DNA from 2 places in the Blautia massiliensis (ex Liu et al. 2021) genome. Region 1 is predicted to be linked to the other one. Evidence: riboswitches for the same ligand, from Rfam matches in the RefSeq annotation. Region 1 holds a riboswitch; the other holds the start of a gene.
What was found. Region 1 has a riboswitch for thiamine pyrophosphate ahead of thiW (energy coupling factor transporter S component ThiW). Riboswitches for the same ligand answer to the same signal wherever they lie in the genome.
Positions count from the first base shown of each region.

Region 2: it holds a riboswitch for thiamine pyrophosphate, as region 1 does, so the genes downstream of both, thiS (sulfur carrier protein ThiS) here and thiW (energy coupling factor transporter S component ThiW) in region 1, are expected to answer to the same signal.

Region 1 covers NZ_JBQHWA010000002.1:53,996-63,859, forward strand. Annotated here, with positions in the region: gene ACTNDQ_RS00930 (DEAD/DEAH box helicase) at 1-354, opposite strand, end outside; gene ACTNDQ_RS00935 (aspartate ammonia-lyase) at 557-1,987, opposite strand; gene ACTNDQ_RS00940 (Lrp/AsnC family transcriptional regulator) at 2,384-2,830, shown strand; gene thiE (thiamine phosphate synthase) at 3,144-3,785, opposite strand; gene ACTNDQ_RS00950 (hydroxyethylthiazole kinase) at 3,802-4,704, opposite strand; gene thiW (energy coupling factor transporter S component ThiW) at 4,667-5,221, opposite strand; TPP riboswitch at 5,559-5,661, opposite strand; gene ACTNDQ_RS00960 (aldo/keto reductase) at 5,984-6,973, opposite strand; gene arfA (arabinosylfuranosidase ArfA) at 7,044-8,549, opposite strand; gene ACTNDQ_RS00970 (helix-turn-helix domain-containing protein) at 8,885-9,661, shown strand; gene ACTNDQ_RS00975 (acyl-CoA dehydratase activase) at 9,716-9,864, opposite strand, start outside.
Region 2 covers NZ_JBQHWA010000016.1:70,050-79,913, forward strand. Annotated here, with positions in the region: gene ACTNDQ_RS08350 (nucleotidyltransferase domain-containing protein) at 1-223, shown strand, start outside; gene ACTNDQ_RS08355 (HEPN domain-containing protein) at 210-635, shown strand; gene ACTNDQ_RS08360 (LacI family DNA-binding transcriptional regulator) at 859-2,043, shown strand; gene ACTNDQ_RS08365 (sulfate ABC transporter substrate-binding protein) at 2,301-3,326, shown strand; gene cysT (sulfate ABC transporter permease subunit CysT) at 3,385-4,224, shown strand; gene cysW (sulfate ABC transporter permease subunit CysW) at 4,224-5,060, shown strand; gene ACTNDQ_RS08380 (ABC transporter ATP-binding protein) at 5,050-6,108, shown strand; TPP riboswitch at 6,637-6,744, shown strand; gene thiS (sulfur carrier protein ThiS) at 6,994-7,197, shown strand; gene ACTNDQ_RS08390 (thiazole synthase) at 7,361-8,146, shown strand; gene thiH (2-iminoacetate synthase ThiH) at 8,313-9,554, shown strand.

The sequences.
Region 1 (9,864 bases):
CTCTGCCCTCTTCTGTTCCTCATCCTGCTGTCTGCGGATTTCCACACGCTCATAGGCCTTACGGTCTCCATATTCCAGAAGCACTGCCACGCAATGCTTACAGATTCCGGAATAGCTGCGAAAGGCCGGGCAGTCACAGTATGCTTCTTTTATGCGGTCCGCTTCTGTATCATACTGAAAGCCTGTATTGTATACATTACGCCCACTTCCCTTCACTGCTGCAGATATTTTATCCACAGCTCCTTCCGACTTAATATCCAGCGACTGGATCCTCTTTCCGGTACGGTAAATATCAAGACCTCTCTGATATGCCGTTGTATTACAAAGTGCCCGTATGGCTGTTCGTTTAAGCATGCATCTTTCCCTTCTTTTCTTATCGCGTTTCTTCCATTATAAAAGGAGACCTGCACTGTGACAAGTCTCCTTATAGTACTCATTGATATCTCATTCCTGATCTGCCTATAGCATTTCCATAAAATCCCGCATCAGGTTCAGCTGCTCTGAAATGAATTGCTGCATCAGACGTTCCCGTCATACGTTGGTACAGATAACTTTCTCAGCAGGCTTTCCTTCTTGCTTCATCCTCTTTCCGCTCTTCTCCGACTTCTGTCATCAGATACGGATCAAGAACCTCTTCCAGCTCTTTCTCAGTCATGATCCCTTGTTCCAGAACAAGTTCCCGGACAGACTTGCCAGTTTTTACTGCAGTTTTTGCGATGGTTGCAGACGCCTTGTAGCCAATATGCGGGCAGAGAGCCGTTGCGATTCCTGCACTGCTTTCCATCAGGTCTTTGCAGTGTTTGCGGTTTGCGGTGATTCCTGTGATGCAGTTTACGATCAATGTATCCACTGCTTTTTCCAGAGTCGTAATGGATTCAAAAAGATTACAAAATACAACCGGCTCAAAAGCATTCAACTCCAGCTGTCCGGCTTCTGCCGCCATGGTAATGGTGGTATCATGTCCTACGATGTGGAAAGCAACCTGGCTTACTACCTCCGGAATGACCGGATTTACCTTACCTGGCATGATGGAAGACCCATTCTGCTTTGCCGGAAGATTGATCTCACCAAATCCGGTTTTCGGGCCGGAAGACATCAGTCGAAGATCATTGCACATCTTGGAAAGATCCACCGCACAGGTTTTTACTACACCGGATACGGCAACAAAGCCGTCCAGATTTTCTGTTGCGTCAAAAAGGTCCTCGGCCTGTTTCAGCGGATAGCCTGTAAGCTTTTCCAGATTTGGCACGATCTTATAAAAATAAGAATCGGAAACGTTGATAGCAGTTCCCACTGCAGTTCCTCCAAGGTTTACGGTGTACATTTCCCTGTGAGCCTTTTCGATACGTTTCCGGTCTCTGAAAACCATAGATGCATAACCGTGGAACACCTGACCAAGACGGATCGGAACTGCATCCTGAAGCTGTGTACGTCCCATAGTGATCACATCATCGAACTCCTCTGCCTTTTTTGCAAGCTCCTTCTCAAGTCTTACCAGTGCTTTTTCCAGAGGTGCAAGAAGATCCAGAATGGTAAGCTTACCGGCCGTCGGGATCACATCATTGGTGGACTGCGCCATGTTTACATGATCATTTGGATGGACCATTTTATAGCTCCCCTTCGGACATCCGAGGATCTCACCGGCTCTGTTTGCGATCACCTCATTCATATTCATATTTGCGCTGGTTCCGGCACCACCCTGAATGGCATCTACGATAAATTCCTCAGCCAATTTTCCTGCGATCACTTCATCACAGGCTCTGACAATGGCGTCTGCCTTATCCTCCGGAAGAAGCCCTGCATTATTATTAGTGATAGCTGCTGCTTTTTTAATCTGTGCCAGGTTCCTGATAAATACCGGATGAAGCTTTGTACCTGTAATAGGAAAATTCTGTTTTGCCCTTAAAGCCTGAACTCCGTAATAAGCCTCTGCAGGCACTTCCATAGTTCCGATCGAATCTGCTTCCAGTCTTGTTTCTGTTGTCATTTTATCATCCCTCTTCTTTCTTCTGATCCTGTGCACATCTGATTTGCTCCGCCCTCTGATCTCATTTTTTCAGTCCGACGGATATTCGCTGTTTACAAATCATTCTGTTATTTTCATTTTTATCAGCAGCTGTTTTCTGATGCCTAAGAAACTAACACTTTCTTTGTGGCTTGTAAATACTTTTAAGGGAAAACCATGATTATCCGTGTTTTTCAATAGTTTATATTAATCTTTTTAAGAGTTTCTTTTATTTTTCTTATTTTTATTAAGTCGTTTCTTGTGTTGTGATAACACACGCAGTATAATCAATACAGAAATACCTATTTTCAATCCACTTCCCTACGCAGCTCTGTACCAGTTACAAATAACATTTTTCATCGAAAGGAGACATTCTACATGGAACACAAACTCGACAACATCGACCGAAAGATCATCGAAATGCTTCAGAAAAACGCCCGCACCCCGGTAAAGGAAATCGCAAAAGAAGTCTTCCTCTCATCCCCCGCTGTTTCCGCCAGGATCGAACACCTCGAAAAAAACGGGCTGATCACAGGCTACCATGCCCAGATCAACCCGGTATTTCTCGGTTATCATATAAAAGCATTCATCAACCTTGAAGTAGAACCCAACCAAAAAAAAGACTTTTATCCCTTCATCCAGTCCATCCCAAACGTCATCGAATGCAACTGCGTCACCGGCGATTACTCCATGCTCATCGAAGTAGCCTTCCGCTCCACCATGGAACTGGACCACTTCATCAACGAACTCCAGCAGTTCGGCCGCACCAAAACACAGATCGTATTCTCCACCAGCGTAGAACACAGAGATCTGCCGGTGGAGTAACCCCCTCCCCTGCCACCTTGAAAAACCAGCCCGTGAGGCGTGTGCTGCCTGTCGCCGGACTCTGCAGGAGGGGAGCTGATTCTTGGCTGGCGGAAATCTGCGTTGTTTTTCAAAAGTCCGCTGTCTGAGCGGCTGTAAGACGCGAGTTCGGACTTTTGGAAAACGGTTTTAGCAGAATTCCGGCAGCCTAGAAGCCAGCCCCCGACGAAGCCCCGGTGACAGGCAGCACACGCCTCACGGGCGTCCGTATTTCAACAAAAAAAGAACAGCAATGAACCTCAAATCCACCACTGCTCTCCATTCATTTCCTAAATCACTTTCCCATCAAAGCAACAATCTTCTCCTTCAGCTCCCGCGCATTCTTCTTCGGATCCTCCGCCTTCATGATCGCAGAAACAACCGCCATACCACTCATACCGGCGCCCTCAAGCACATCCATATTCCCGGCATTCAATCCCCCGATCGCAACCGCTGGAATCGGAACCGCCTCACAGATATCCTTCAACGTAGAAACCTTGGTAAGGATCGTCACCACCTTAGTAGTAGTAGGATAAATCGCCCCCACACCAAGATAATCCGCACCATCCTCATAAGCCTTCACAGCAGCCTCCACCGTCTTGGCAGTAGCCCCCACGATCTTATCCGGTCCCATCAGCTTCCTTGCCACAGCAACCGGAATATCAGAAGCTCCAACATGCACACCAGCCGCATCACAGGCCAGCGCCACATCCACACGATCATCAATGATCAGCGGCACATTGTAACGATCTGTGATCTCCTTCACCTTAAAAGCCTTATCCAGATACTCCCGTCCACCCTTATTCTTCTCGCGAAGCTGGACCAGAGTCACACCACCCTTACAAGCCTCCTCAACCGTACGGAGCAAAGACTCCTCCGTATGATAAGAACTATCCGTCACCAGATACAACGTTACATCCAAATCTTTTCTATCCATCCTAATCCCCTCTTTTTCAGTACATTTCAATCTTCAACAGATCCAGCAGCTGTCGATCCGAAAGCCCATAGATCTCATCCAGCAGATTTACCTGAAAGCTTCCCGGACCGCGGGAAATCTTCTCCGCTTCCTCGCCGGCGATACCCATAAGTGCAGTACCAAGCACTGCCGCAGCCAGATAATTCCCGGATCTCCCATTTAATTCCATCTCAACGCCAGACCAGACACCTGCCTCTATACTATCCGTCATCTCTTTCGCAATATTATCTTCGCACCCCGGCAAAAACGCCGCAGTCAGTGCACCGACCATACAGCCGGTTCCTGTGATCCCGGACAGCGCCGCACTGCCATTTTGTACCAGAACAACCCGTTCACCATCCGTAACAAAATCCTGTTTCCCGGTAGCCAGCACGATCGCCTGATTATTTCTGGAAAAAGCCTTAAGCACCTCACTGACTCCATCGATATTTTCCTCAGTCAGGGCATCCTCGACACCCGCATCGATCCCGATCGCATGGGACGGCAGCCCGGAAACAGCCAGAAGCTCTGACATATTTCCCTTCAATACCGCCGGATGGCCGATGCTTAAAAGCTCCCTCGCCAGATCCAGCCTGAGATCACTGCAGGCAACCCCTACCAGATCCAGAAGAACCGGGATCTTATTTTCCATCGCTGTTCTCATAGAACGCTTCATTGACTCGATCCTGGCATCGGTAATATTCCCGAGATTCAGCATCAGCGCACCAGCCGATGCCGTAATACCTGTCACCTCTGCCGGATGCTCCGCCATGATCGGCCTTGCACCTACTGCAAGGACCACGTTGGCACAGTCATGGATCGAGATCGGATTGGTGATGCAATGGATCAGCGGCTTTTCTTCTTTAATTCGTTTTCGCAGTTGTAAAATTCTTTGTCTCATATGTTTTTGAACCCAAAGCTGCCTGGAATTTCACCAGAAGACCTGCTTTACTCAGAGCCTTCAGGAAAATATAGGCAACACATCCTCCCATTGTGGTTGCTGCAAGGAACATCGGCGTATAATAAAATGCTGTCAGTCCGCCTCTTCCCATCAGGAATGCCATCACCGGATAAGAAACCATGGATCCGATGATACCTGTTCCAAAGATCTCACCGATCACCGCACAGATGATCTTGCCTTTGGAAAGTCTGTAGAACACACCTGAAAGGAATGCGCCAAATACTGCACCGGTCAGTGCAAGTGGCGGGATTCCCATGAACATCATACGGATCACGCCGATCATGGTCGCACAGAGAAGGGAATACCACGGTCCCATCAGAACCGAGCATACGATATTGACAAGATGCGCCGTGGGGCACATTCCCTCAATCCTCAGGATCGGTGAAATAACAACACCGATCGCAACCATCATTGCCAGCATTACCATACGAAGCGTGTGCATCCTTTGTTTTTCCATAGTGTTTTTCCTCCCTGAAATATCAGGCAGAGCCCTGTCAGATCCGGGCAAAAGCTTCCCGTCTGCTGCAGTCTGCCCTTAGATTTTGGCGGTCGAAGTTCCCTTACTTCCTCTCACTCCGAAAACACGGATTCCCATCGCTTACATGATCCTTCCGGAAAAATCCTCCGGAATATCACTCTCCTGCCAGACATTAAGGCGCTCCCCTTCCTGCCCGCTCTTTCGCAGAAGCTCCACATGCAGTCTCTGTCACTTTCACATCCCCACATTGTCAGACCATTCCAGTTCCATTCCTGCATCCGAAAAGAGCGCATCCCATGGCAAACTCCACGGAGACACGCTCTCAGATCACAATCCCTCCGTTGGCATTACCCAAATCAGGTACGGTCGAAGATCTATCTTCCTCTCAGCCTGTCACACAAGCTCCCGCTGGCTCTTTTCTTTTCTGTTTTTCAATATAGCACACACCTATCCCGTTGTCAAACCTCCACTGCTTATTGCTCTTTGCACTCCCGCCGGAGACGTTACTGTTCACTCCGTTCTCAGCAACACGCTTCGCGATGCACAGAATTTATGCTAATCGCATAAATTCGCGCGGTATGTCTCGGGTTTTCTGTGACCTTCGCTCACAAAAAACACCTCGCGGAATATTACCAGTGAACAGTAACCCGGAAACTTTCCTAATTCAGTTAAACAATTATTTCGACGTAAAAAACTCCCTGCTTCACTACTTTTCATAGTAAAACAGGAAGTATATAAATCTTATTTTGAGATCTCGTCGATCAGACGCAGCTCCTCAGCTGTAAACGGTGCACAGTGGATCGCTTTCACATTATCAAGGATCTGCTGCGGCTTGGAAGCTCCGATCAGAACACTGGTAACTTCCTTATGCTGAAGCAGCCAGCCAAGCGCCATATCAGCCAGCTTCTCTCCACGCTGAGCTGCCAGATCGTTCAGTCTCCGGATCTGATCCAGACGCTCCGGCGTCAGCACACTTTCCTTAAGGAATCTTCCATCTTTGCGGATACGACTGTCCTCCGGGATCCCGTTCAGGTAACGGTCTGTCAGCTGTCCCTGATCAAGAGGGCTGAAGGTGATCAGACCTTTTTTCAAAATGCCGGTGGTTCTCTTGAGACCGTTTTCTTCCACAGTTCTGTCAAAAATGGAATACCGGTTCTGGTTGATCACAAAGGGACATTTCAGATCCTTCAGGATCGCTGCCGCCTGGCTTAAGGTTTTTCCATCATAATTGGAAAGTCCCACATAAAGGGCCTTGCCCTGCTGAACCGCTGTTGCCAGCGCCCCCATAGTCTCCTCAAGCGGAGTCTCCGGGTCCATTCTGTGATGGTAAAAAATATCCACATATTCCAGACCCATGCGCTTCAGACTCTGGTCAAGGCTCGCCAGAAGATACTTGCGGCTGCCCCAGTTTCCATAAGGGCCTTCCCACATATCATAGCCTGCCTTTGTTGTGATGATCAGCTCATCACGGTATGGCATCAGTTCTTCTTTCAGGATCTTGCCGAAATTCCGTTCCGCACTTCCATAGGCAGGTCCGTAATTATTGGCAAGGTCAAACTGTGTGATACCATTGTCAAAAGCTGTAAAGCACAGCTGCTTCATGTTTTCATAATCAGAAGTATCTCCGAAATTATGCCATAATCCAAGAGACACCTTCGGAAGCATCAGGCCGCTTTCACCGCAGCGGTTGTACTCCATAGTTTCGTAGCGTTCCTTTGCAGGTGTGTACATAAAAAAGGCCTCCCATAATGTAGCATGATTTACATTTTCTGTAACTGCTTTTACTATACTTCACCCACGTTTATCTTGCAAGACGGATCATATTCCAGCTGTGTTTTGCAAAAACTGCTTCCAGTTTTCCGCCGTCCAGCTTTGAGCACTCTGCACTGGCTTTTACAGGAACTACATTCTCCGGCTGAGCTTCTGTATTGGTTGCCTGAAGATCGTCATTATTGAGTACAATATGCTCTACGATCTTATATCCCTCAAACTGTCTTAAGTCACAGGAAACTTCCATATCCTCATCCAGACTCTTATTCACTGCAAAGATCGTCAGCGTATCCTTTTCCTCATCCCAGACACACACAGAATCCAGATATGAAGCTTCTCCATAAGTCTTGCTTTCATATATAGGTGTGAGAACCTGTGTATTAAGGACGGTTCCTCTTCCAAACACACTTGTCAGCATATACGGATAAAAGATCGTCTGACGCCATGCGCCTGTATCGGATGTCATGATCGGCGCAATAACATTTACCAGCTGTGCCATGCAGGCGATCTTTACACGATCTGCATGACGGAGAAGTGTGATCAACATGCTTCCCACAAGAAGTGCATCCTCAAAGTTATAAACATCCTCCAGCTGATGGGGCGCCTGTACCCATTTTTCCAGCTTCTTATCCTGTTCATTGCTGTGGTACCATATGTTCCATTCGTCGAAGGAAAGATTGATCTGTTTTTTTCCATGCTTCTTTGCTTTTACAGCATCGCAGATGGAAACCACTCCTGAGATAAAATCATCCATGCCCTTGGAGCTTGCCAGAAAATCGGCAGTGTCTCCCGATGCATTTCCATAATACTGATGCAGGGAAAGATAATCCACCTGATCGTAAGCCTCGTCAAGAACCGTATACTCCCAGGAGCCAAAGGTAGGCATTTCCAGATTGGAGCTTCCGCATGCAACAGTCTCAATCTCCGGATCCATAAATTTCATCAGGCGGGCAGTCTCTGCTGCAACTCTTCCGTACTCTGCCGCAGTTTTATGTCCCATCTGCCACGGACCGTCCATCTCGTTTCCGAGACACCATAATTTGATATCATGCGGCTGTTCATAGCCGTGAGCCTTACGGAGATCACTGTAATAGGTACCTCCCTTAAAGTTACAGTATTCCAGAAGATTTTTCGCATCCTCCGGGCCTCTTGTTCCCAGGTTCACCGCCATCATCACATCACTGCCGGCTTTTTTTGACCAGTCCATAAACTCATTGAGTCCAAACTGGTTTGTCTCGATGACACCCCAGGCCAGATCCGTTCTGGACGGACGCTGAGCTTTCGGCCCGACGCTGTCCTCCCAACGGAATCCGGATACAAAATTTCCGCCCGGATAACGAACGATCGGTACCTGAAGCTCTTTTACCAGCTCCAGAGTATCCTTCCGGAAGCCCTGCTCATCAGAAAGGGGACTGCCTTCCTGATAAATGCCCTCATAAACCGCACGTCCGAGATGTTCTATAAAGGAACCATAGATCCTTTTGTCTGTTTTTCCGGTGAGGAAATATTTGTCCACGATGATCTGCGCTTTTTTCATTGTAAAAATCCTCCTGTAAATTATTATTTTCTGATGCTACCGCATTTAGCTCTGTTTCCGATTCCGCCGTATACCGGCTCTTACGCCTCTGTTCGCTCACACACTCTCAGCGGAAATCAACCGTTTCTATGTTTCATTTTACCATCCTGTTCTATCCATACCAGTGATTATCTTCCGAAATAGTTGACTTTTTTTCCGGTAAGATTTATCATAAAGACAGTCTTACCAGACGGACGTCCCTCTGTCACTTTACTTTATACTTCCAGACAGAAAGTTCTTTACAATGCCACAGTCGGATTGTCTGATCTACGTAATGAAAGGAGCGCAGCATTTTCATGGATTTCACCTTAAATTTCTGCGAATACAACCGTTCCAACTCCGATTACGACAGGATTTTCCGACCGGAGGGAAGCGGGGATTTTCTTTTTCTTTTATTTAAAACACCAATGAAGGTTTATCTGGGCGGTCAGCTTACTGTCACCCGGGATAATGCCTGCATCTTTTATATTCCGGGAAATCCCCAGCATTATCAGGCTGTGCGAAAATTTCGGAACAGTTATGTCCATTTTTCCTGCGGAGAAAACCTGGCAAAACGGTTCGGACTTCCCTGCAACGAAATTTTTTACCCCAGTGACTGCCAGGAGATCGATCACTGTATCCAGAAGCTGCAGCATGAATATCTGAACAGAGAAGTTTTTTCCCGGGACTACGAGTATGCCCTGCTCTGCCAGCTGCTGATCACAGCCTCACGGGAACTCCGCAGTACAGATACAGGCAAGTCTGCAGACTCGGAGCTCTGCAGCCTGTTCCAAAAAATCCGTCTGGAAATGCTTACAAATTACGAAAAGCCATGGACAACAGAAAAGCTCTGCGCCATGGCTAATCTCGAAAAAAGTCAGTTTTATTCCTGTTACCGAAATTTTTTTGACAGCACCCCTCATGCTGACCTGAATCTGCTCCGTCTGGAAAAAGCCAAAAATCTGCTCACCAACGAAGCTCTGCCTGTTCAACAGGTGGCTCTGCTATGCGGATTTTCAAATCTCTCCCACTTCAGCCGGTACTTCCGAAAGAACTGTGGCTGTTCGCCCAGTGAGTGGGCACGCCGCCCCTGACCAAAAGGATATTCACACTCTGCATTCACTGCGCAGGCAACTTGTCTGATCTGATCACCGTGCCGCATTACACTTCTCATAAGCAAACAGTGCCGCACCAAGCGCACCACAAAGCTGTGCCTCATCACAGATATAAAGCTTCGCCCCCAGCTTCTCCTCCAGTGCCTGGATGATACCTTTATTTCTGGCAACACCACCGGTCA
Region 2 (9,864 bases), on a different contig from region 1:
AGATTCTGATATCGATATTATGATTCTCCTTGATCTGTCTGATATAGATATTAAGCAGTATCGTCATGAATTGGCAGGAGAAACTTTTGATTTTAACATGGATCATGATCTTGATATTAAGCCAATTGCAAAAAGTGAAAAACATTTTCTGAATTGGGTTGATGTTTATCCATTTTATGCAAATGTAAAGAAAGAGGGGGTAAAATTATTTGATGCAGCCTGATGAAAAAGGAACGCAGAAAGATCTTATTTTTTATCGGATTGAAACTGCCCAAAGTGATATTAAAGCTGCGGAAATTCTTTTGAATGCAAAAGAATTTCGAGGTGCTAATAATCGGGCATATTATGGTATTTATCATGCAATTTCAGCAATACATGCACTAGATGGAAATGCATATAAACGTCATAAAGATGCATTAGCAAATTTCAATAAGAATTATATTAAAACAGAGATTTTTCCCAGAAAACTTGGACGAAAAATCGTAGAAGCAGAAGAAATCAGACATGCCAGCGATTATGATGATTTTTATATTGCAACAAGAGAAGAAGCAGAAGAACAGATAGAAACGGGTAAACAATTATTGGAATTGATAGAAGAATATATCAAAAGAAAACTAAAGGACAATAATAAGTGATGATCGCAAAAAAATACCTTCCACAGTAACTCTGTGTAAGGTATTTTTTTGTAGTGTGCCTTGCCTGGTAATGTAATGCTAAATGAGATGGGCAAGGCGCAGAATCCGGGTGGTCTACTGGAAGATGCAGCAAAAAAAAGAACACGTTTTCACAAAATAAGATTGACTTTTTTTAAAACTCTCATTATCATATAAAACATATTTAATTACTATGAAATAAGGAATGATAAAAAGTTCTGTTACACTGATGATACTGAGTTACACAGATGACGTTGAGCAGCGTACAGGACTGGCAGCGGGCAGACTTTTTTCAGAGGGAGGGGACGGGTATATGTCCATCAAGAAGATTGCAGAAAAGGCAGGGGTTTCACCGGCGACGGTTTCCCGAGTTTTAAATAATCCCAATTATAAATGTTCTGTTTCCGGACTCAGGGACAAGATATGGAAAACAGCTATCGAGATGAATTATGTGCCCAACGAGGCGGCCCGGAATCTGAAAAAAGGCGTTTCCGCAAAGCAGGAGAAAACCTGGTACATCAATATCCTGATGACAAGAACCGATTCTTCCACAACGGATCCGTTTTTTGCGGAGCTCCTTCGGGTGATCGAAAGTGAGATCCATGATAAAAACTGTATTCTTTCCAAAGTATGGTATATGTCTGTGTTTTCCGATGACCGGAAGTGCCGAAGGGAGAATCTGGACTGGCTGCTCGACGGAATGTATGATGAGGTGGAAGAGAAAAGGGACGGACTGATCATCATCGGCAGATGTAATAAAGAGGCTTTGAAGAAGCTGAATAAGAAGTATAAGAGTGTGGTATCGGTGAATCGGAATTCTACCAATTATGAAGTGGATGAGGTCCTTTGTGATGGGAAAAAGATCGCAGCAGCGGCAGTGGAATATCTGATCTCCCTGGGTCACAAAAATATCGGTTATATTGGCCAGTGTCACAGCGAAGACCGGTATAACGGATATCTGGAAACACTGAAGAAGTATGATCTGGATGTGATACCGGAGTATGTTATCGAAACAAAGCAGACTGAGGCCGAGGGCTACGAGGCCATGGAAAAGTTCTTTCAGTCGGACGACATGCCAACCGGAATCTACTGTGCCAATGATATTTCGGCGATCGGAATGCTGAAGTGCCTGAATAAATTTCGGAACCGGTATTATATGCCTTCGATCATATCCAGCGATGATATACAGGAGGCACAGTTTACCAGACCGATGCTGACAACGGTGAGCCTGCCCAAGGAGGATATGGGAAAATTTGCATTATACCTGCTGCTGGACCGGCTGAAGGGCGGACATTCCGGTATTGTGCGAATGGAGCTGGAAGGCAGACTGATGATACGGAACAGCTGCAGCAGTGTGGAGGACAGTATGTGGAGCGATTATTGTATCTGAGTGTTGCGGATGCGCAGATATAGTGACAGACAGGATGCGGTTGCACTATGATCAGAGTATTTTGTGAAAACGTTTTCAGATATTCCTATTTAATTAATGGGAATAATATGGTTTAATGTATTCAATTCAAATAAAAAAAATTACAGAACCACAGTAAACGGAAAGAACAGGTATGATTTGACAGCGAAATGAAGCAGTTACATTGGTGGGAAAAAGATTTCCAAATAAAAATGTGGTTGTAAAGGAGTACACAGATCATGAAAAGAAAACGCATCGCAGGTGTCTGTATCACACTGGCAGCAGTGGTACTGGCAGGAACTTTTGCAGTATCGGGAAACAATACAAAGGATAAAAATCATGTGGAGATCATCAATGTGTCCTATGATCCGACCAGAGAATTTTATGAAGCATATAATAAGATTTTTTCAAAATATTGGAAAGAGGAAACAGGTCAGAGTGTGGATGTGATCCAGTCTCATGGCGGTTCCGGAAAGCAGGCTCTTGAGATTTCCAACGGACTTCCTGCAGATGTGGCGACACTTGCACTGGAATATGATATCGATGCGATCCGGAATGCCGGTCTGATCGACAAGGGCTGGATCGATGAATATCCGGATGACAGTGCTCCTTATACTTCCACCATTGTATTTCTTGTTCGGAAGGGAAATCCGAAGAATATCCAAGATTGGGATGATCTGACAAAGGATGGTGTGGGGGTGATCACTCCCAATCCGAAAACCTCCGGTGGTGCCCGCTGGAATTACATGGCAGCCTGGGCTTATGCCAATGAGAAATATAACGGCAACGAGACAGAGATGAAAGCCTTTATCAAGAAACTTTACAAAAATGTCCTGGTTCTGGATTCCGGAGCAAGAGGTGCCACAACCTCTTTCGTGGAAAACGGGCAGGGGGATGTGCTGATCGCCTGGGAAAATGAAGCGTTTCTTTCTGTAAGGGATAATCCGGATGATTACGAGATCGTAACGCCGGGCATCAGTATCCTGGCACAGCCATCCGTTGCTGTTGTAGATGAAAATGTGAAAAAGCATGATAATGCAGAAGCTGCGAAAGCATATCTGAAATATCTGTATTCCGATGAAGCCCAGGAGCTGATCGCGGAGAATTACTATAGGCCGGTTGATCAGACGATCCTGAAAAAGCATGCAGATACTTTTAACCTGAAGGTGAAGCTGACAACGATCAAAGATTTCGGCGGCTGGGATGCAGTTCAGAAAAAGCATTTCGCAGACGGGGGAGTGTTTGATGAGATCTATGAAGAGTAGAAGAGCCTGAGATTTGTAACAGATCAGAAACTTAGAATAGAAAAGAGGGGAGACAGAAATGAAGAAACAACAGAGTAAACGTGTGATACCAGGCTTTGGACTGACAATGGGAGTGACTTTGGCGATGCTGAGTATCGTAGTTCTGATCCCTCTTGCGTCTCTGGCAGTATACTCGGCGCGGCTGGGTTTTCGGGAATTTATTGAGGTGATCACACGGCCGAGGGTTTTGTCCGGATTCTATGTAAGCTTTATTACCGCATTTGCGGCCACAGTGATCAATGCTATTATGGGCCTGGTCCTTGCGTGGGTACTGGTAAGATATGATTTTCCGGGAAAAAGGATCATGGATGGAATGATCGAGCTGCCTTTCGCACTTCCGACTGCAGTTGCCGGTATCTCACTGACATCCCTGACATCCGATAAAGGTCTGGTGGGAAGCTTTTTTGCAAATTTCGGTATTAAGATCGCATATACCAGAATCGGTATCACGGTGGCATTGATCTTTGTGGGAATCCCTTTTGTAGTCAGGGCCATTCAGCCGGTTCTGGAGAAGCTGGACGGTTCTTATGAGGAGGCGGCTCGTGTCATGGGTGCAAAGCCATTCACCGTTTTTCGCAGAGTTATTCTTCCGGAGCTTCTGCCGGCAATGCTTTCCGGGGCGGGACTTGCCTTCGGACGCTGCCTGGGAGAATACGGAAGTGTTGTTTTTATCGCAGGAAACAAACCTTACTATACAGAGATCACGCCGCTGATCATTATGTCAAAGCTTCAGGAGTTTGACTATGAAAGCGCAACAGCTATTGCACTGGTTACACTGGCAGTATCATTTCTGATCCTGTTTGGTGTGAATCTGGTGCAGGCAAGAAATACGAAACGTATCAGAGGGAGGGATGCATAATGGATGAAAAAAAGAAGCAGGCTTCCGGGCCGGTGAAATGGATCCTTATCGGGATTTCCGTGATCTTTCTTTTTGTGATGCTGGTACTGCCTCTGGTGGTTGTTGTAACCCAGGCGCTGAGCAAGGGCTGGCAGTGCTATGTGCAGGCGGTGACAGATGAGTACACGCTGAAAGCGCTGAAGCTGACCATTGGGGCGACGGCTGCGGCTGTTGTATGCAACACGATCTTTGGTCTGTGTGCGGCATGGGCAATGACCAGATTTCATTTTCGGGGAAAAAAGCTTCTTACCACTTTGATCGATGTTCCGGTTACAGTATCACCGGTTATCGCAGGTCTTATCTATATCCTGGTTTTTGGAAAGCAGAGTCCTCTTTATTCTGTTCTTGAAAGTGCAGGGATACAGATCGTGTTTGCAGTTCCTGGAATTGTCCTGGCAACGATCTTTGTCACATTTCCATTTGTGTCCAGAGAGATCATACCGGTTCTGGAATCCATAGGGTCCGATGAGGAAGAGGCGGCAGCACTGATGGGAGCAAAAGGCTGGACGATTTTTACCAAGGTGACATTTCAGCATATCAAGTGGGCATTTCTCTATGGTGTTATGCTGTGTACAGCCAGAGCCATGGGAGAGTTTGGAGCTGTGTCCGTACTGTCCGGACATCTCCGTGGAAAAACAAATACACTTCCGCTTCACGTGGAAATTCTTTATAACGAATTCCAGTATGTTCCGGCATTTGCGGTTTCTTCGATCCTGGTGATCCTGGCGGTGATCCTTCTGATCGCAAGAAATGTTCTGGAGCATAAAGGAAAGGGGGAAAAAGGCGATGTACGTTGAGTTAAAAAATATCAATAAAACATATGGGGATTACAAGGCATCTGATAACGTAAGCTTTGGTATCGAAAAGGGGAAGCTGATCGGTCTTCTGGGGCCCAGTGGAAGCGGAAAAACTACGATTCTCCGTATGATCGCCGGTCTGGAGCAGCCGGACAGCGGTGAGATCATCATCGACGGAAGAGTGGTCAATGATGTGCCTGCCAGCGAGCGAGGCATTGGATTTGTGTTCCAGAATTATGCTCTTTTCCGGTATATGACGGTGTATGATAATATTGCATTTGGCCTGAAGGTGCAGAAGGCGGACAAGAAGTATATTAAGCAGAGGGTTATGGAACTGGTAGAACTGATCGGGCTGAAGGGCCTGGAGAAAAGATATCCGAGTCAGCTGTCCGGTGGTCAGAGACAGCGAGTTGCTTTTGCCCGGGCTCTGGCTCCGAATCCGCAGCTTCTCCTTCTGGATGAGCCTTTTGCGGCGATCGATGCAAAGATCCGTACGGAGCTTCGAAGCTGGCTGAAGTATATGATCGAGAAGCTGGGAATCACCAGTATTTTTGTTACTCATGACCAGGATGAGGCTATTGAGGTGGCAGATGAAATTATTATTACCAACCGTGGACGGATCGAGCAGGAGGGAACTCCACTGGAGGTTTATCAGAATCCGGATACTGCGTTTACGGCGGGATTTTTCGGGCAGACTTCTGTGATCGATGATTACCAGGTGTTCAATCACTTCGAGGAAGTTCCGGGAGGCGAAAAAGCCATTGTCCGTCCGGAGTTTGTAAAAGTGACTAAGAAGAACGAGGAACAGAAATATAAAAGCTCCGCAACAGAGGGCGTCGTAGAACGAGTCGCATTCCGCGGCAGCAGCCTGGAACTGAAAGTCCGTGTAGGAAACACCACACTCAGCGCCAGAAGAAGCCTTGACGAAGAACCCGTCCGGGAAGGTGAAGTTGTGGATGTGTTTGTGCAGAGGATTTTTGTAACGAAGGGAAATGAGGCAGTACTGCTGCATAATACAGCTATGGTTGAGGATTGGTTAGTGATATAAAAAAATGCCGCGGGAGCGGCATTTTTTTATGAGCAAGTAGCGTTAGCGGATTGCGAATGTCATATGATGTGGCCGCGGGAGCGGCATTTTTTTATGAGCAAGTAGCGTTAGCGGATTGCGAATATCATATGTTAATGTCGTTAATAAAATTCGGTTGACAAATTAGTATAGAAAGCATAAGATGATAGTAGCTAAGAAATGTGATGAAATTCAAACATTGGCAAAAACGAAAACCCCGGAAGTCTCGCACACTTCCGGGGTTTTCTATGCCGTTATGTAAGGGGGCTTAAGCCTTTCAGGCTGTTACTGCCTGTCATTTCTGTCCAGCCATTTGCGAATATAGTAGCTAACTATATCCGCCGTAACAGAAACAAAAATGTGATGATTAATTCGCACACTGGACTTCACCTCCTTTCTGCTGGAGGGTTGGCAGCATTAATAGTGTACTATAGTTTAGGACAAAATGGGACCGTTGTGAGAAAATTTATTGTTCTTGACATGAAGCAGAATCGGAATTATACTAATTCATGTAAATAACAGGGGAGCTTGTGATGGCAGGCTGAGAGGAAGTCTTCAACTTCGACCCTTATACCTGATTTGGATAATGCCAACGTAGGAACGTATAAGATGAATTTACGGGAGATACTTTGGTGTATCTCCTTTTTTATTGGATGCGGATGTTTTTATCCGATTGAATACGTAAGATCAGGATTTACAGGGAAGGGATCAAGAGCGAATGCTTTTAACCCCGGTATCGACAATTGAATATTGGGAAATTTGAGAGTGAACTGAGTTCATGAAGGGGTGCACCACCGCGGGTGTATTTCTTTGTGGACTCTTTTTTTATTGACGAATAGCTTTTGAAGTTTCCGGAAAGGAGAGATTATGATCACAGTAAATGGTGAAAGCAGAACATTGGAAAAGCCGGTGACAGTAACTGAATATCTGGAAGCATGTAACTATGTTCCGGTGCAGGTTGTAGTAGAGCTGAATGAAGAAATCATTAAGAGAGACACTTACGATACAACAGTACTGAAAGATGGCGATGTTGTGGAGATTCTGCAGTTTATGGGCGGCGGAAGCTGCTGATGTCGCTATAGAGATAAAATCAGGTATATATACCACGGCAGTAACTGACAGATAAGTTACTGAAAAAATGCAGATGAAGAATGATCTGGCAGAAGAAGGCGCTGGTTATAAATCGGTGGAAATATTTTCTGCAAACAGACATAAAGAAAGGTGGACATAAAAAATGACAACAGCAAACACAAATGAAGACAAACTGATCCTGGGAGGCCATGAGTTTACTTCCCGTTTTATCCTTGGTTCCGGAAAATTTTCCCTGGAGCTTGTAAAAGCATGTATTGAAAAAGCAGGAACTCAGATCGTAACACTTGCCCTGCGCCGTGCAAATGAGGGTGGACTTGCGAACATTCTGGACTATATTCCGAAGGATGTTACGCTTCTTCCGAATACGTCCGGCGCCAGAAATGCAGAAGAGGCAGTTCGTATTGCAAGACTTTCCCGCGAGCTTGGCTGCGGAGATTTTGTAAAGATCGAAGTTATCCATGATTCCAAATATCTTCTTCCGGATAACTATGAGACCATCAAGGCAACAGAGATCCTTGCAAAAGAGGGCTTTGTAGTTATGCCATACATGTATCCGGATCTGAATGCAGCCAGAGATCTGGTGAATGCAGGAGCTGCCTGTGTAATGCCACTTGGCTCTCCAATCGGTTCCAACAAAGGAATCTGTACAAAAGAATTCATCCAGATCCTTATCGACGAGATCGACCTTCCGATCATCGTGGACGCAGGAATCGGCCGCCCGTCACAGGCATGTGAGGCTATGGAAATGGGTGCTGCAGCAGTTATGGCAAATACAGCTATTGCAACTGCAGGAGACGTCCGTGTTATGGCGGAAGCCTTTAAGAAAGCTATTGAGGCAGGAAGAAGTGCATATCTTTCCGGTATGGGAAGAACTCTGGAGAGAGGTGCAAGTGCATCCTCACCACTGACCGGATTTCTTCATGAGTAAAATTGATAAATGAATGATTGAACGCAGAACACTAAGCGGGGGACAGGCACTGCCTGTGTAGTGAAACACAGGTATTGTCTGGTTTCAATCGAAATTGAGTTTACAGATATGCAGCAGTGAGGACCAGAGTATTGCTGCAATATATGAGAGGAGCGACATAAGAGTAATGGCAGAAACAGTACAGGCCAGTCAGCAGGACGGCCATTTTAATGAAAGTATCGTAAATGAAGAAATTCTGGAAGATATGAAAAAGAACCGTATCGATCACATGAAGTACCTTCCGGATATGGAACAGCTGGAAGAATCTGATGTAATGGATCAGGTTATTTCCGCAATGAACGCATATGATTATGATAAGTACACAGAAGCGGATGTACGGAGAGCGCTTGCTCATGACAACCGTACACCGGAGGATTTTAAAGCACTGCTTTCACCGGCAGCGCTGCCTCTTCTGGAAGAAATCGCACAGGCTGCACGGATCGAAACAAGGAAACATTTTGGAAACAGTATCTGCATGTTTACACCAATCTACATTGCAAACTACTGTGAGAACTACTGTATTTACTGTGGATTTAACTGCCACAACAAGATCCGCCGCGCACAGCTGAATGCAGATGAGATCGAGAAAGAGATGGCAGCCATTGCAGAAACCGGACTCCAGGAGATCTTGATCCTTACCGGAGAGAGCAAAACGAAATCTAATGTGGAATATATCGGAAAGGCTTGTGAGATCGCCCGGAAATATTTCAAGGTAGTCGGTCTTGAGGTGTATCCGATGAATTCTGATGAGTACGCATATCTTCACAAATGCGGCGCAGATTATGTGACAGTTTTCCAGGAGACTTATAATTCTGATAAATACGAAACTCTGCATCTGGCAGGCCACAAGAGGATTTTCCCATACAGGTTAAATACACAGGAGCGTGCGTTAAAAGGTGGCATGCGAGGTGTTGGTTTTGCGGCACTTCTGGGACTGGATGATTTCCGCAAGGATGCTTTTGCAACGGGATATCACGCATATCTTCTGCAGAGAAAATATCCACATGCAGAGATCGCTTTTTCCTGCCCGAGACTTCGTCCGATCATCAACAACGACAGGATCAACCCGAAGGATGTACACGAACCGCAGCTTTTGCAGGTAGTCTGTGCATATCGTCTGTTTATGCCGTTTGCAAGCATTACTGTATCCACCAGAGAGTGTGAGCGTGTTCGTGACAATCTGGTGAATATCGCAGCAACCAAGATCTCTGCAGGTGTCAGCACCGGAATCGGAAGTCATGTGGATGATATTGAGGATAAAGGTGATGACCAGTTTGAGATTTCCGACGGAAGGTCTGTGGACGAAGTTTTCAATGCCCTGAAAGACCACGGCCTGCAGCCGGTGATGAATGATTATATTTATCTGTGAGATGAAGGCGGCGAAATCGGATCGCACAGACTACCGAGGATAACTTCTGTGGAATATGTGGAAAACCATCCGCCCGAAAGAGCGATTTTTCATAGGGAGTGTGGATAACTGTTTCAGAAGAATGAATGCAGAAAGATTTTTGTCAAACAGAGGACAGTGCTGGAAGAATTTGTCGTCAGAACAAGAGTGATTTTTCAGTCCGGGTCTGATAAAATAAATGTAACAAGGAGGTCGTACGGAGAGTATTAAGATTTACAGAAGATAAAACGTCAGTGTAGAAATTTACAAAAGCATTTTCAAGGCACATCAG